One region of the Mesorhizobium sp. WSM4310 genome, then DNA from elsewhere that is predicted to be linked to it. Evidence: riboswitches for the same ligand, from Rfam matches in the RefSeq annotation. Region 1 holds a riboswitch; each other region holds the start of a gene.
The links. A riboswitch is a leader RNA that binds a small molecule or an ion and turns the genes downstream of it on or off. The one in region 1 is predicted to bind cobalamin.
Positions count from the first base shown of each region.

Region 2: another riboswitch for cobalamin. It lies ahead of FJV80_RS05240 (CbtB domain-containing protein); the one in region 1 lies ahead of bluB (5,6-dimethylbenzimidazole synthase).
Region 3: another riboswitch for cobalamin. It lies ahead of FJV80_RS11880 (DUF1636 family protein); the one in region 1 lies ahead of bluB (5,6-dimethylbenzimidazole synthase).

Region 1 covers NZ_VFTA01000001.1:349,251-353,750, forward strand. Annotated here, with positions in the region: gene FJV80_RS01660 (TetR/AcrR family transcriptional regulator) at 1-513, shown strand, start outside; gene FJV80_RS01665 (hypothetical protein) at 606-1,589, shown strand; partial or broken gene bluB (5,6-dimethylbenzimidazole synthase) at 1,763-2,341, opposite strand; cobalamin riboswitch at 2,442-2,622, opposite strand; gene FJV80_RS01675 (histone deacetylase family protein) at 2,743-3,669, shown strand; gene FJV80_RS01680 (exodeoxyribonuclease VII small subunit) at 3,673-3,924, shown strand; gene FJV80_RS01685 (DUF2277 domain-containing protein) at 4,024-4,290, shown strand; gene FJV80_RS01690 (pirin family protein) at 4,330-4,500, shown strand, end outside.
Region 2 covers NZ_VFTA01000003.1:74,593-79,092, reverse strand. Annotated here, with positions in the region: gene FJV80_RS05250 (MFS transporter) at 1-925, shown strand, start outside; gene FJV80_RS05245 (aromatic ring-hydroxylating dioxygenase subunit alpha) at 929-2,104, opposite strand; cobalamin riboswitch at 2,236-2,434, shown strand; gene FJV80_RS05240 (CbtB domain-containing protein) at 2,467-2,646, shown strand; gene FJV80_RS05235 (CbtA family protein) at 2,662-3,459, shown strand; gene cobU (bifunctional adenosylcobinamide kinase/adenosylcobinamide-phosphate guanylyltransferase) at 3,452-3,967, shown strand; gene cobO (cob(I)yrinic acid a,c-diamide adenosyltransferase) at 3,969-4,500, shown strand, end outside.
Region 3 covers NZ_VFTA01000008.1:174,931-179,430, reverse strand. Annotated here, with positions in the region: gene FJV80_RS11890 (substrate-binding domain-containing protein) at 1-725, shown strand, start outside; gene FJV80_RS11885 (class I SAM-dependent methyltransferase) at 899-1,546, shown strand; cobalamin riboswitch at 1,754-1,960, shown strand; gene FJV80_RS11880 (DUF1636 family protein) at 2,051-2,449, shown strand; gene FJV80_RS11875 (ABC transporter ATP-binding protein) at 2,446-3,234, shown strand; gene FJV80_RS11870 (ABC transporter substrate-binding protein) at 3,282-4,229, shown strand; gene FJV80_RS11865 (iron ABC transporter permease) at 4,229-4,500, shown strand, end outside.

The DNA.
Region 1 (4,500 bases):
TCGATGGATGATTTCACGGCATCGGCCGGGCTGACGCGCGGCGCCCTCTACCACCATTTCGGCGACAAAAAGGGACTGCTGGAGGCGGTTATCGCCGAAATCGACGGCGAGATGGCTGCTCGGGTCAATGAGGTCGCGTCGAGAGCGCCGACCCGCTGGCAGCATTTCGTCGACGAGTGCACGACCTATATCGAAATGGCGCTGGAGCCGGAAATCCAGCGCATTATGTTCCGCGACGGTCCGGCCGTACTGGGCGATCCCGCGCAATGGTCGAATGCCAATGCCTGCGTCGGTTCAATGACCGATCATCTGACCGCGCTGCAGGGGGAAGGGGTGGTCGTCCCGGGCGTCGACCCCGAGACCGCCGCGCGGCTGATCAACGGGGCGAGCAGCCAGGCGGCGCAGCGGATCGCCAATTCGAACGACCCCGAAGCGACGTCGAAGATCGTGGTTGCGGCGTTCAAGCAATTGCTCGAAGGACTGCTCAGAAAACCAGCGTCGAAACAGAGCTAAATCCCCGTTGCGCACCGCTGTCCACCGCTCATGATTGACAATCCTCGGGGTGAGCGCATCCTTCCCAGCCATCTCTGAGGGGAGATTCGGGCATGTGGGATTTCGATATCGGCAGGTCGGTGTCCATCATGATGCGGACCTGGCCTTTCATTGTCTTTCGCATGATCGTCTATTTCGGCATCACGCTTGCCTATATCGTGGCGACCGGCACGGGAGCGTCGGTCGGCTATGGCGTCGGCCATATCTCCACGGATCCCGACGGGCCGATGTCCTTTGCCCTGTGGGGCGGCGTGGTCGGCTTCGGCGTGGTTTCGATCGCCGTCTATTGGATCCGCGAATATATCCTCTACGTCGTCAAGGCCGGCCATATCGCCGTGATGGTCCATCTGATCGACGGCCGGGATGTCCCCGACGGCCAGAACCAGATCGCCTATGCCAGGCAGGTCGTGACCGAGCGTTTCGCCGAGGCCAACATCCTTTTCGTCGTCGACCAGCTGGTCAAGGGCGCCATCCGCGCCATCACCGGCCTGCTCGGCGGCATCGCTGCTTTCCTGCCCATTCCGGGCCTGAGCGGTCTGGTCTCCTTCATCAACACGGTGATCCGCCTGTCGCTCACCTATGTCGACGAGATCATCCTCGGCTACAACATCCGCATCAACTCGTCCTCACCCTTCGAGACGGCGCGGCAAGGCGTCGTGCTCTACGCCCAGAACGGCAAGACCATGGTCAAGAACGCCGTCTGGCTGGCGGTCATCATGTGGGGCGTGTCTTTCGTCATCTTCCTGCTGATGCTGGCTCCGGCCAGCGCCGTTCTCTTCATCATGCCCGGACAACTCGCCGGCTGGGCCTTCGTGCTTGCCATCGTCTTTGCCTGGGCCTTCAAGGCGGCCTTCATCGAGCCCTTCGCCATCGCTTGCCTGATGCAGGTCTATTTCAAGACCATCGCCGGCCAGGTGCCCGATCCGGCCTGGGATATCAGGCTGGCCGAGGCGTCGTCGAAGTTCAGGGAGCTGAAGGACAAGGCGCTGGCCTCCTTTGGTGGCTCGCGCTGGGGCACGGCCGGCGCGACGAACTGATCGGCTGGGCAGGTCGTCGCCGGCGCGACATCGGAGGCGTTGAGGCGGGCCACGGTCGATTTCAGTGGCGCCTCGCCTTGCCCGCAAAAAGTCTCGCTCATGATCAGGTCGGGCAGCGGCAGCCGCCGGCCCCAGCCATGCGTTTCCAGGTCTGGTTTGGATGCGAACTCGGAAACCCGGCCGACGCAGAGATAGGCGACGGGCGTCACATGCTCGGGAATGGCCAGCAGGCTCTTCAACGCTTGCGGCTCGATGATGCTGACCCAGCCGACGCCGACGCCTTCGGCACGCGCGGCCAGCCAGAAATTCTGCACCGCGCAGACCGTGCTGTAGAGATCCATTTCCGGATTGTGCCAGCGGCCCAGTGGCGAGCCTTGCGAGCGCCGACGGTCACAGGTGATGCAGATGTTGAGGGCGCTTTCGCAGATACCTTCGAGCTTCAGCTTGCGGTAGAGCGCCTGTCGTTCCTCCTCGATTTCAGGCAGTTCCTGTTCGCGCGCGGCCAGGAACAGGTCGCGCACCTCTGCCCGTCGCGCGGCGTCGCGGATGACGATGAAATTCCATGGCTGCATAAAGCCGACCGATGGCGCGTGATGGGCGGCAAGCAGAAGCCGCGCCAACACCTCGTCGTCGAGCGCGTCGGGCAGGAAATGGCTGCGCACGTCGCGCCGCGTGAACATGGCGCGATAGACCGCGTCGCGCGCCATCTGGTCAAATCCGTCGCCCCCAGGAGCGGTCATGTGTTCCGGCATCGCTCGTCCCCTTGCGATTGCAATAGTTCCACACCGTCAGAGCGCACTTTGTGCATCCAACTGGACGCAGTTTGCTCTGATGCCAGCCGCCTGACCATGCGGATGACGATGCCTGCCAGGCCGGTCTTCTGGCTCGGGATCAACCCGCGTCCGGTGCCTTCCCGTCATCGACAGTGGCAGTTACCGGCGCGGTCCCCCTCACAGCGTTGGGCACGCCACGGAATTCAACCGTGTTCCCGATTCTCCCGCTCGCGGCGGGCACCAGGCAGTGGCGCGACCTTACGCCGAAGCCTCGGCCGCGCCAATCCCCGCAGCGGCGCCAATGGACGCAGGCGCGATTTTCCCCAGTGATCGAGCCGCAATGCATGGCCATCGCGGCGCCGCGGCACTAGATAGGGAGCATGACAACCCGTCTCTACACGCACCCGATCTTCCTCGAACACATCACGCCGCCCGGCCACCCCGAGCGGCCGGACCGCTTGCGCGCCATCGAGCGCGTGCTCGACGACGAGGCTTTTGCCGCGCTCGATCGTGCCAAGGCGCCGGAGGGCGACGAGGCCACCATCCTCTACGCGCACCCCGCCGATTTCGTCGCCCGTGTGCGTGCCGCCATTCCCGAGGAGGGTATTGCCCGCATCGATGCCGACACCACCGCCAGCCCGAAGAGCTGGCAGGCGGTGATCGCCGCGATCGGCGCCGCCAACGCCGCCGTCGACGACGTCTTTGCAGGCCGCGCCGACAATGTCTTCGTCGCCGCAAGGCCGCCCGGCCACCATGCCGAAAAGACCACCGCGATGGGCTTCTGCTTCTTCAACACGGCGGCGATCGCCGCGCGCTATGCGCAGAAGAAGCATGGCGCCGAGCGCGTCGCCGTCGTCGACTGGGATGTGCATCACGGCAACGGCACGCAGGACATTTTCTGGGACGATCCCTCGGTTCTCTATTGCTCGACGCACCAGATGCCGCTTTATCCCGGCACTGGCGCGAAGACCGAGACCGGCGCCGGCAACATCGTCAACGCGCCCTTGGCGCCGCAGACCGGCAGCGAGGTGTTTCGCGATGCCTTCCTGTCGCGGGTGCTGCCGTCGCTCGACAATTTCGCGCCTGACCTGATCATCATCTCGGCCGGTTTCGACGCGCATCACCGCGATCCGCTGGCCGAGATCAACCTGACCGAGGACGATTTCGACTGGGCGACCGGCCAGCTGATGCAGCGCGCCGCGCGCCACAGCGGCAACCGGCTCGTCAGCCTGCTTGAGGGCGGTTACGATCTGCAGGGACTGGCATTTTCGGTCGCCGCCCATGTCGGGCGACTGATGAAAGGATGAATGATGGCTGGTGAAACCAACGAAGACGTCAAGGCGATGAGCTTCGAGCAGGCACTCGACGCGCTGGAGAAGATCGTCGATGATCTGGAGCGTGGCGACGTGCCGCTCGACCAGTCGATCAAGATCTACGAGCGCGGCGAGGCGCTGAAGGCGCATTGCGACCGGCTGCTGAAGGCCGCCGAGGACAAGGTCGAGAAGATCAGGCTGTCGCGCGACGGCAAGCCGGTCGGAACAGAACCGCTCGACGCGGACTGAGGCACGGAGCAGCCTTTCCGGTTTTTGGACACGATCATGGTTGAGAATTAAGCTCGTCCCGATTGAAACGGCTCCAGGACAAGAGGAGATACGGAAGCGATGTGCAGAAACATCAAGACCCTGTTCAATTTTGACCCGCCCGCAACCAATGACGAAGTGCGCGACGCAGCCCTTCAGTTCGTCCGCAAGCTGAGCGGAACGACACGGCCGTCGAAACAGAACCAGCATGCGTTCGATCATGCGGTCGAAGCCATCGCGGCATCGGCGCGTGAACTCCTCGATTCGCTTGAAACCAACCAGCATCCGCGCAATCGCGAAGAGGTGGCGGCCAAACTGCGGGCAAAGGCGGCGATCCGCTTTGCCTGATGCCGCCAAGTGGCCCTCGACCGCTGACAAGGAGAGTCCATGAGCTTCTTTCCCGGGAAAGACCCTGAAGCCGGCGACGCCTTTGCCAGCGACCAGATCGAGTTGATGGTCATCCCGAACGCCAAGGACATTGGCGGCTTCGAGGTGCGTCGCGCGCTGCCGACCGCCAGGCGGCGGCTGGTCGGGCCGTTCATTTTCTTCGATCGCATG
Region 2 (4,500 bases), on a different contig from region 1:
CGCCATCGGCTCGCTGTTCTTCGTCACCCACACGCTGGCCGGGCAATTGGCCGGGATGCTGTGCCGTGTCATGGGGGCCAGCGCGCTTTCGATCACGCTCAACCTCTACATCATGGACCACATCCGCAAGACCGACTTCATGCAGGCCGAATCGCTGCGCATGGCGTGGTCGATGTTTGCCTGGACCGGTGGGCCGACACTCGGCATCTTCCTCTACACGCGCTTCGGTATCTATGCCGCGCATGGTGCGGTGGCGGTGTTCGCGCTAGCGCTCTTGGCGCTGTTCTGGACCTATCGGCTGGGCGACAATCCGTCGATCCGGCCCGGCAAGACACGGCCGGCCAATCCGCTCGCCAATATCGGCCGCTTCGTCGCGCAGCCCAGATTGAGGCTTGCCTGGCTGATCGCCTTCGGCCGCTCCTGCTTCTGGACGACGTTCTTCGTCTATGGGCCGCTGTTCATGGTGATCACCGGCGAGGGCAAGCTGGCCGGCGGCCTGCTGGTTTCGGCGGGCAACGCATTGCTCTTCATGGCGATCTTCTGGGGCAAGGCCGGAAAACGCTTTGGCGGCCGGCGCACCATGACATTCGCTTATTTCGCCATGTCGGCGATGCTTTTGGCGGCAGGCACGGTCGGAGAGAGCGTCCCGCTGCTCACCGGCGCGTTCCTGCTGTGCGGCGCCTTCTTCACCATAGCGCTCGACGCGCTGGGCTCGACCGCCTTCATGCGTTCGGTGCGCTCCTATGAACGGGCGCAGATGGCGGCGGTCTACCGCACCTATCTCGATTTTTCCGAACTGACGCCGCCGCTGGTCTATTCGGTGGTGCTCGCCTTCTTCGGGCTGGGCTCGGTGTTCGTCACGCTTGGTCTGCTCGCGGCGGTTTGCGGTTTTGTCACGTGGCGATACCTGCCGAAGTCACTGTGAGGATCACGGCTTTGGTGCAAGCGCCGCGTGGCGCTCGCGCACCCAGTTGTGGAAACGGTGCAGGTCATACTCCTCGGGCATGAGCACGCCGGCCCGGTGGCGCATCGAGCGCAGGCCCTTCTGGTTGACCTCGCAGATGGCGGCGTCCTCTTCCAGCACCTGTGTGCCGAAGGCGACGATGTTGTCGATGTCGGTCGCGGCCAGCGCCTCGGGCGCGAACAGCCATTCGGCGACAAGCTGCGTCTGCTCGGGACCGAGCGGCACCAGGCGTACCGTCCTGATATAGTCGACATGACCGACGATGAACATCGAGGGCAGGCTGGTGGCGTAGGTCTGGCCGGCGGCGCGTTCGGCCGGCGTCAACCCGGAGAAGACCGGCCCGTGCGTCTGGCCGTCGCGCGACCAGGTCTCGGCGCCGGCGCGCAGGCCGCCGGAAAATTCCGGCGCGTCATTGTCGGCGTGGCGCGTCCATTCGGGATCATCGTGCCGGCTCATCAGGCCGCGGCCATAGATCGGCACCAGCCGCGACAGGTCCTTGTGGATGCCCGGGCAGTGCAGGCACTCGTTGAAGTTTTCCCAAAAGATCTTCCAGTTGCAGTGCATCACCTTGCGCAGCACATGGCCCGATACCAGCGTTTCCAGCGGCCAGTTGCCGAGATCGCCGGAGGCCGGGTCGAAGGAGGCCTGCGCGGAGCCCGCCGCATCCTCCTGCAGATTGATGAAGACGAAGCCGCGCCACACCGAGAGCGCGACGCGGTAGAGCGGATGGTCGGCCTTGTCGAATCCATCAGGCAGCGATTTAGATGGCACGCGCACGAGGTCGCCGCGCAGCGAATAGGACCAGGCATGGTAGGGGCAGGTGATCAGCCGCGCCTTCAGCCGGCCCTCGCTCTCCTGGCAAAGCTGCGAGCCACGATGGCGGCAGGTGTTGTGGAAGGCACGCAAAGCGCCGGTGTCGTCGCGCAGCACGATGATGTCCTGCGTGCCGATGCGGAACCGGCGGAAGGCCAGCGGCTTTGCCAGATCGGCCTCGCGGCAGACGAGCAGCCAGTTTCTGTACCAGATGGCGTCGAGGTCGAGCTGGTAGCTCTCACCGTCCCAATAGGCCGATGAGGGCAGGGTCGGTTCGGCCTGGGTCAGGCCATTGTAAGGGGCGCGCTCGCTGGCAGTGGGCTGCATGGCTGGCTTCCTGTGAAGCGGTCAGCCGACACCCAGCCAGGAGAATTGTCAATTGTCGCGCCTGGAAACGGCATGGCGCAATCGCGCTGTTTGCCGGCGGAATTTGGTTTGCCGCGTGTCGCGATTTTCCCTATAGTCATGCAGTCGTCGGTTCCGTTTTGGAGCCAAGAGGGAATGCGGTGCGGGCGAAATTCTTGCCCAATGCCGTGGCTGCCCCCGCAACTGTGTGCGGTAGTCCTCTCCATATGCCACTGAAGATTCGTCTTCGGGAAGGTGGGGAAGGGCGCTGATCCGTGAGCCAGGAGACCTGCCGACGACGGCAAAACTGACAGGCCCTCGGGTGGAGGGTGAAAGGACAAGATATGAATACCGCTTCCGTCTCCCTCGGCGCCTCCGTCTCCTCGCAGTCGCGCTTCATGCAGCTGGCGCTTGCCGCGCTGCTCGGCACGTTCATCATCGGCTTTGTCGGCTTCTCGCATATCGATGCGGTCCACAATGCGGCTCACGACTATCGCCATTCGATGGGTTTTCCCTGCCACTGACGAAGGCCTGACATCATGAATTTGTTTCGCAACGTCGTGTTCATCGCGGCGATCGCAGGGCTCGTGGGGGGCATTGCGCTCGCCTGCATGCAAGCCTACGCGACCGACCCACTGATCCTGAAGGCCGAAGTCTATGAAAAGGCCGGCGGCGGCCATCACCACGACCACGCCGCTGTTACCACAAACGACAACGCCATGAGCTCGGCCGTTCCGGCTGACAATGCCATGAGCGGCGCGGCCCCGGCTCCTGCGGAGGCGGCCGCCCCGGTCGAGGACGAAGGCTGGGCTCCGGCCGACGGTTTCGAGCGCTTCGCCTTCAATGTCCTTGCCAACATCGTCAGCGGTATCGGTTTTGCGCTGATCCTGGTCGCTGTCTCCGAATTCATGGGCGGTATCGGCAACTGGCGGCAGGGTGTCTTCTGGGGCCTAGCTGGCTTCGCTATATTCACTTTGGCACCTGGGCTCGGCCTACCGCCGAAACTGCCGGCAATGCCTGACGCCGATCTCTTGCAGCGCCAAATCTGGTGGACTTTGACAGTGGTGGCGACTGCCGCCGGCCTTGGGCTGATCGCGTTCCGCAAGTCACTGCCTCTTGCCCTTCTTGGCATTGCTCTTATCGTGGCGCCGCATATCGTTGGCGCGCCGCAACCCGATAGCTTCGTGACGCCAATCCCCGAAGGCTTGCATCACCAGTTCATCGTGGCCTCAACGCTCACCCGTCTAGTGTTCTGGCTGGTGCTCGGCGCTGTCGTCGGCGTTGTGCGCGGACGCTTCACCGGCACCGCGACCAGCCTGCGCGACAGCTTTGCCTGATCGAAGCTCGCTGACCTTCATCATCGGCGGTGCCCGCTCCGGCAAGAGCGCGCACGCCGAAATCCTGGCGACGGCCTTGCCTTCGCCATGGATCTACATCGCCACGGCGCAGGCCTATGACGACGAGATGCGCGAGCGCATCGCGCTGCACCGCTCGCGGCGCGGCGCGGGCTGGATAACAGTCGACGCACCGCTTGACCTTGCCGGCGCGCTTGAGGCCTTGCCCGACAACCGGCCGGTGCTGGTCGACTGCCTGACGCTGTGGCTGACCAATCACATGCTGGCCGATCACGATCTCGAGCTGGAATGCCGGCGGCTGAGGGACGTGCTGTCGCGGCCGCGCGGGCCGTGGTTCGTGGTGTCCAATGAAGTCGGCCAAGGCATCGTGCCCGACAATGCACTGGCGCGCCGTTTTCGCGACGACGCCGGACGGCTCAACCAGCAAGTCGCGGCGATCGCCGACACCGTGCTGCTGATGGTGGCGGGGCTGCCGCTCAAGGTGAAATGACATGACCGACATCGACAATAAGGACGAGGAACGCCATCGCGCCAAGATGGCCAAGCGCAAGGCGGTGCAGGACGCCGAGGTGGCGGCCAAGACGATCGAAAAGGGGCTGCTGATCGTCAACACCGGTCCGGGCAAGGGCAAGACTACGGCTGCCTTCGGCCTGGCGCTCAGAATGCTCGGCTACGGCAAGCGCGTCGGCGTCGTGCAGTTCATCAAGGGCAAATGGCATACCGGCGAGAAGGATGCGTTTGCCGCTTTCGGCGACCGCGTCGTCTGGCACGCAATGGGCGAGGGCTTTACCTGGGAGACGCAGGATCTGAAGCGCGATATCGCTGCCGCCGAGGCTGCCTGGACCAAGGCGCTGGAGTTGATCGCCGATCCCTCGATCAGCCTTGTCGTGCTTGACGAACTCAACATCGCGCTGCGCTATGATTATCTCGATCTCGACAAGGTAGTTGCGGCGCTGAAGGCGCGCCGCGAGGGACTGCATGTCGTCGTCACCGGCCGCAACGCCAAGCCGGCGCTGGTCGAGG
Region 3 (4,500 bases), on a different contig from region 1:
AGACCTCGCAGGTCGACAATTTCATCACCCAGAAAGTCGATCTGCTGCTGATCTCGCCCTTCGAGGCGGCACCGCTGACGCCGGCGGTGAAGCGCGCCATGGATGCCGGCATCCCGGTCATCGAGCTCGACCGCAAGACGGTCGGCGATCCCGGCAAGGACTACACCGCCTTCATCGGCGGCGACAATTACAAGATTGCGCTCGAGGCCGGCAAATACACCGCCAAGACCTTGCTGCCGGATGGCGGCGAGGCGGCGGTGCTGGAAGGCTTGCCGAGCTCGACGCCGGCGGTGGAGCGGCTGAACGGCTTCAAGGACGGCGTCAAGGGGAATGCCAAGATCCAGGTCGTCGCCGAGCAGGCCGCTGACTGGGTGCCGGACAAAGCCCAGACCGCCTTTGCCGCCATGCTGCAGGCGCATCCCGACATCAAGGTGCTCTATGCCTCCAACGACATGATGGCGGCCGGCGCGCTGCTTGCCGCCAAGGGAGCCAGCAAGGACGTCAAGATCATCGGCACCGACGGCCTGCCTGGACCGGCCGGCGGCATCGAGGCCGTCGCCAAGGGCGACTGGGCGGCAACCTTCACCTACCCGACGGGTGCGAAGGAAGCGATCGAGATGTCGAAGAAGATCCTGCTCGACTGCTCGACCTCGGTGGAGCCGACGGTAACGGTCGAGACGACGGCGATCACGGCGGAGAATGCCAAGCAGCTGATGGGGAAGTGAAGGGCGATTAGAGCTCGGCGCTGAGGTTGAGACAGCAGGGCCCCGCGCGGGGCCTTGCTTTTTTGCTATTGCTAGATCTGGTCGTGCTCGTGCCAGCTTCGGCCCGCCACCCCAGTCGCTTACTTTGCGTTTAGCCCCGTCATGTAAGGATCCGTAATCCCAAGGGGGCGCGAATGCTGGATAATTACGAGGCCGACCGGTTTGGCGTGATTCACCAGATCGACGTCACACCGATCAAATACGACAAGCAGTACATTTCCTATTACGAGGATCTGAGCGACCGGACCATCAAGCTCGGCTATCAGCGGCTTGGCTGGGTGCTGGGGGTCACCGGTGAGATACCTCGATCCGTGCTGGAGATTGGTTATGGCACCGGCACCTTTGTCGAGGCCGCCAAAATTACCGGGGTTGCCGACTGTGCCGGCTGCGACATCACCAGATTTCCGCTGCCCGAGGGCGTCCGCTTTGTCGATTGGGACGAGGCGCTCGCCGGCTCGTGGGATCTCGTCGCCATGTTCGACGTGCTCGAGCACATTCCGGATCTGGGTTTCCTCGCCCGCCTTCAGAGCCGCCACCTGGCCATCGCCGTCCCTTACTGCCGCTGGCGTGAACTCGGCGCCGACGGCGAAGCGTGGTTTCGGACGTGGCGCATGCGTCTGCCTAACGAGCACCTGCACCATTTCGACCGTGACTCGCTGGTGGCGCTCCTCGAGCATTACGGCTTCGAATGCGTGACGCTGAATTGCTTTGAAGACGGGATCAGACTGCGGCCGGGCGAAGCGGGTCCGAATATTCTGTCAGGCTTTTTCAGAAAGCTATAGGCCGGTTCCTCGGCGACCGCGGCCAGGTGTCATGCCTCCTGCCTGGTGACCGCTCGCGGCTGAAAACCGCAGCCGCGCCGAAGCCGCATTGCGCGACGACAGGGGTTGACATCGCCGCGAAACATCGCTTCAAACGTAATGTTATTACATATGGAGCATGTGGCGACGGCGTCGCAAAAAACTCATTGCGATGCGATCGACGGAAATCTACGGTGGGTGCGTGATGGTCCCCGCGCCGAAAGGCAAGGGGTGAAAAGGGAACACGGTGAGACCTCAAAAGGTCGAGGCCGTGGCTGCCCCCGCAACTGTAAGCGGTGAGCAAGATCCGACATGCCACTGGCCGGCAAGGCTGGGAAGGCTGGATTGCGCCGAGACCCGCGAGCCAGGAGACCTGCCATCAACTGAGTTGACCGGACGGGGTGTGCCGGGAGGAGGCGTGGACGTCGGTCTTGTCGGCCGGCTCGCCAACATCCTTCCGTCGCCAGTTTTGAAAGTGACGGAAAGTTGGACGGCGCCATCGATCATCGTATCATCGTGTGCACGCTTTGCCGCGACGTTCCGACCGGCATCAGGTCGGGCGAAAGCCTGTGCGTCGATTTGCGCTCCCGGCTCGCAGCCTGCCATGAACCCGCCGTGGCGCATGGCTTCACGGTCGAAGGCGTCGAATGCATGGCGGGCTGCGCGCGGCCGCTGACGGTGGCCTTCCAGGCGCCGGGCAAGGCCTCCTATCTCTTCGGCTCCATCGACGCCGAGGCCGACGCCGGCGATCTCCTGCGATTTGCCCGACTTTACGCCTCGCTCGCCGACGGCTGGTGCAATTCCGGACAACGTCCGCCGCGACTGGCCGGCAAGACACTGGCCCGCATTCCCGGGCCGGCCAAGTTTCCGGGCAACAGCCGATGACAATGCCACTCCTCGAAGCGCGCGACCTCAGCGCCATGGTCAATGGCCGGCATCTGGTCCACGCCGTCAGCCTGTCGGTGGCCTCGGGCGATCGCCTTGCCATCATCGGCCCCAATGGCGCCGGCAAGACCACGCTGCTGCGCATGCTGTCGGGCATGCTCAGGCCAAGTGCGGGCGAGGTGAAGCTTGGCGGGCGCCGCCTGGACCGTATCGCGACCGCCGAGCGGGCCCTGCATATCGCCGTCGTCGGCCAGACCGACCAGCCGGACCCGCGGCTGGCGGTGATCGACTATGTCGAGCTCGGCCGCGTCCCGCATGCCGGCCTGAGACGCAGGAGCGAGGAGCGCGACATCGTCGTCGACGCGTTGCGCCGGACCGGCCTGTTGCCGCTGCTTGGCCGCACCATCGGCTCGCTGTCGGGCGGCGAACGCCAGCGCGCCCAACTGGCGCGCGCCATCGCGCAGCAACCGAAAGTGCTGTTCCTCGACGAGCCGACCAACCATCTCGATCCGCGCGCCCGCGGCGAGCTGCTCGAGCTCGTGGCCGGCTTCGGCATGACGGTGATCGCCGTGCTGCACGATCTGGCTCTGGTGGCGCCCTTCGCCACCAGGGTCGCGGTGATGAACGAGGCGCGGCTGCATGCGCTGGCGGCACCCCGCGAAGCGCTGACGCAAAAGCTGATCCGCGAGATTTTCGGCGTCGACGTGTTTCGCCTGCGCCATCCGACCGAAGACCGCGAACTCACGGTGTTCGATGTTCCGAACCGCGCCGCGCCGCCATCCTGATCGAGCCCATCCCTCATCCGACACTGTTCAGCCAAGGAGCAAAATCCGTGAAACGCCTCGCCCTGTCGCTCGTCTTCTTGCTGCTGGCCCCGGCAGCCTTCGCCTTCCCGGTCACCGTCGACAGCTGCGGCAAGCCGCTGACCTTCGACGCGCCGCCCAAGCGCGCCGTCATCCATGATCTCAACATGGCCGAAATGGCCTTCGCGCTGAAGCTGCAGCCGTCGATCGTCGGCCTGACCGGCATCACCGGATGGTACAAGGTCGGCCCCGAGTTCAAGGCCGAGCAGGGTTCCATCCCGGAACTGGCGCCCAAATACCCGACGCTCGAAAACCTCGTCGCCGTCGAGCCCGATTTCTTCTTCGCCGGCTGGTACTATGGCATGAAGCCGGGTGGCGACGTGACGCCCGACACGCTCGCCCCGCACGGCATCAAGACCCTGGTGCTGACCGAAAGCTGCGTCCATCTCGACAAGAACCGTCCGGCCGCCTCGATGGACCTGCTCTATGGCGATGTCGAAAAGCTGGGCAAGATCTTCGGCAAGGACGCGGACGCGGAGAAGCTTGTCTCCGGCTGGAAGGCGCAACTCGCGGAAATCATCGCCAAGGTTGGCGACCGCAAGGGGACGCGGGTATTCCTCTATGATTCCGGCGAGGACAAGCCGTTCACATCAGGCAAATTCGCCATTCCGAGCGCCATGATCGCGGCGGCGGGTGGCGACAACATCATGGCCGACATGGACACCAGCTGGGGCAACACGGACTGGGAAACCGTGGCGTCGCGCAATCCGCAGTTCCTCATCCTGCTCGATTACCAGGATGGCGGCGGCTACAAGAAACTGCTCGATTTCTTGAAGGCGCATCCGGCGATGAAGGAGACGGACGCGGTCAAGAACGAGCGCTTCGTGGCGCTGCGCTATGCCGAACTGACGCCCGGGCCGGCAAACATCGAGGCGATCGGCAAGATCGCCAGGGCGATGCATCCGGAAGCGTTCTGATGCTTGTTGCCCCTGGGCATAAATCCGGCGCGCTTTCGGGACACAAGGCATTCGCGCTAGCGATGGTGGCGGGCACGATGGCGATCGTCGCCCTCGTGCTGCTGTCGATCGCCTATGGTTCGACGCTGATCCCACTCACCGACGTCATCGCCTCGCTTGGCCAGGCCGTTGGATTGAACGAACACCAGGTGTCTGGCCCGGTCGGCAAGATCGTCGTCGATCTCAGGCTGCCGCGCACGATCCTGGCGGTGTGTGTCGGCGGCGGCCTCGG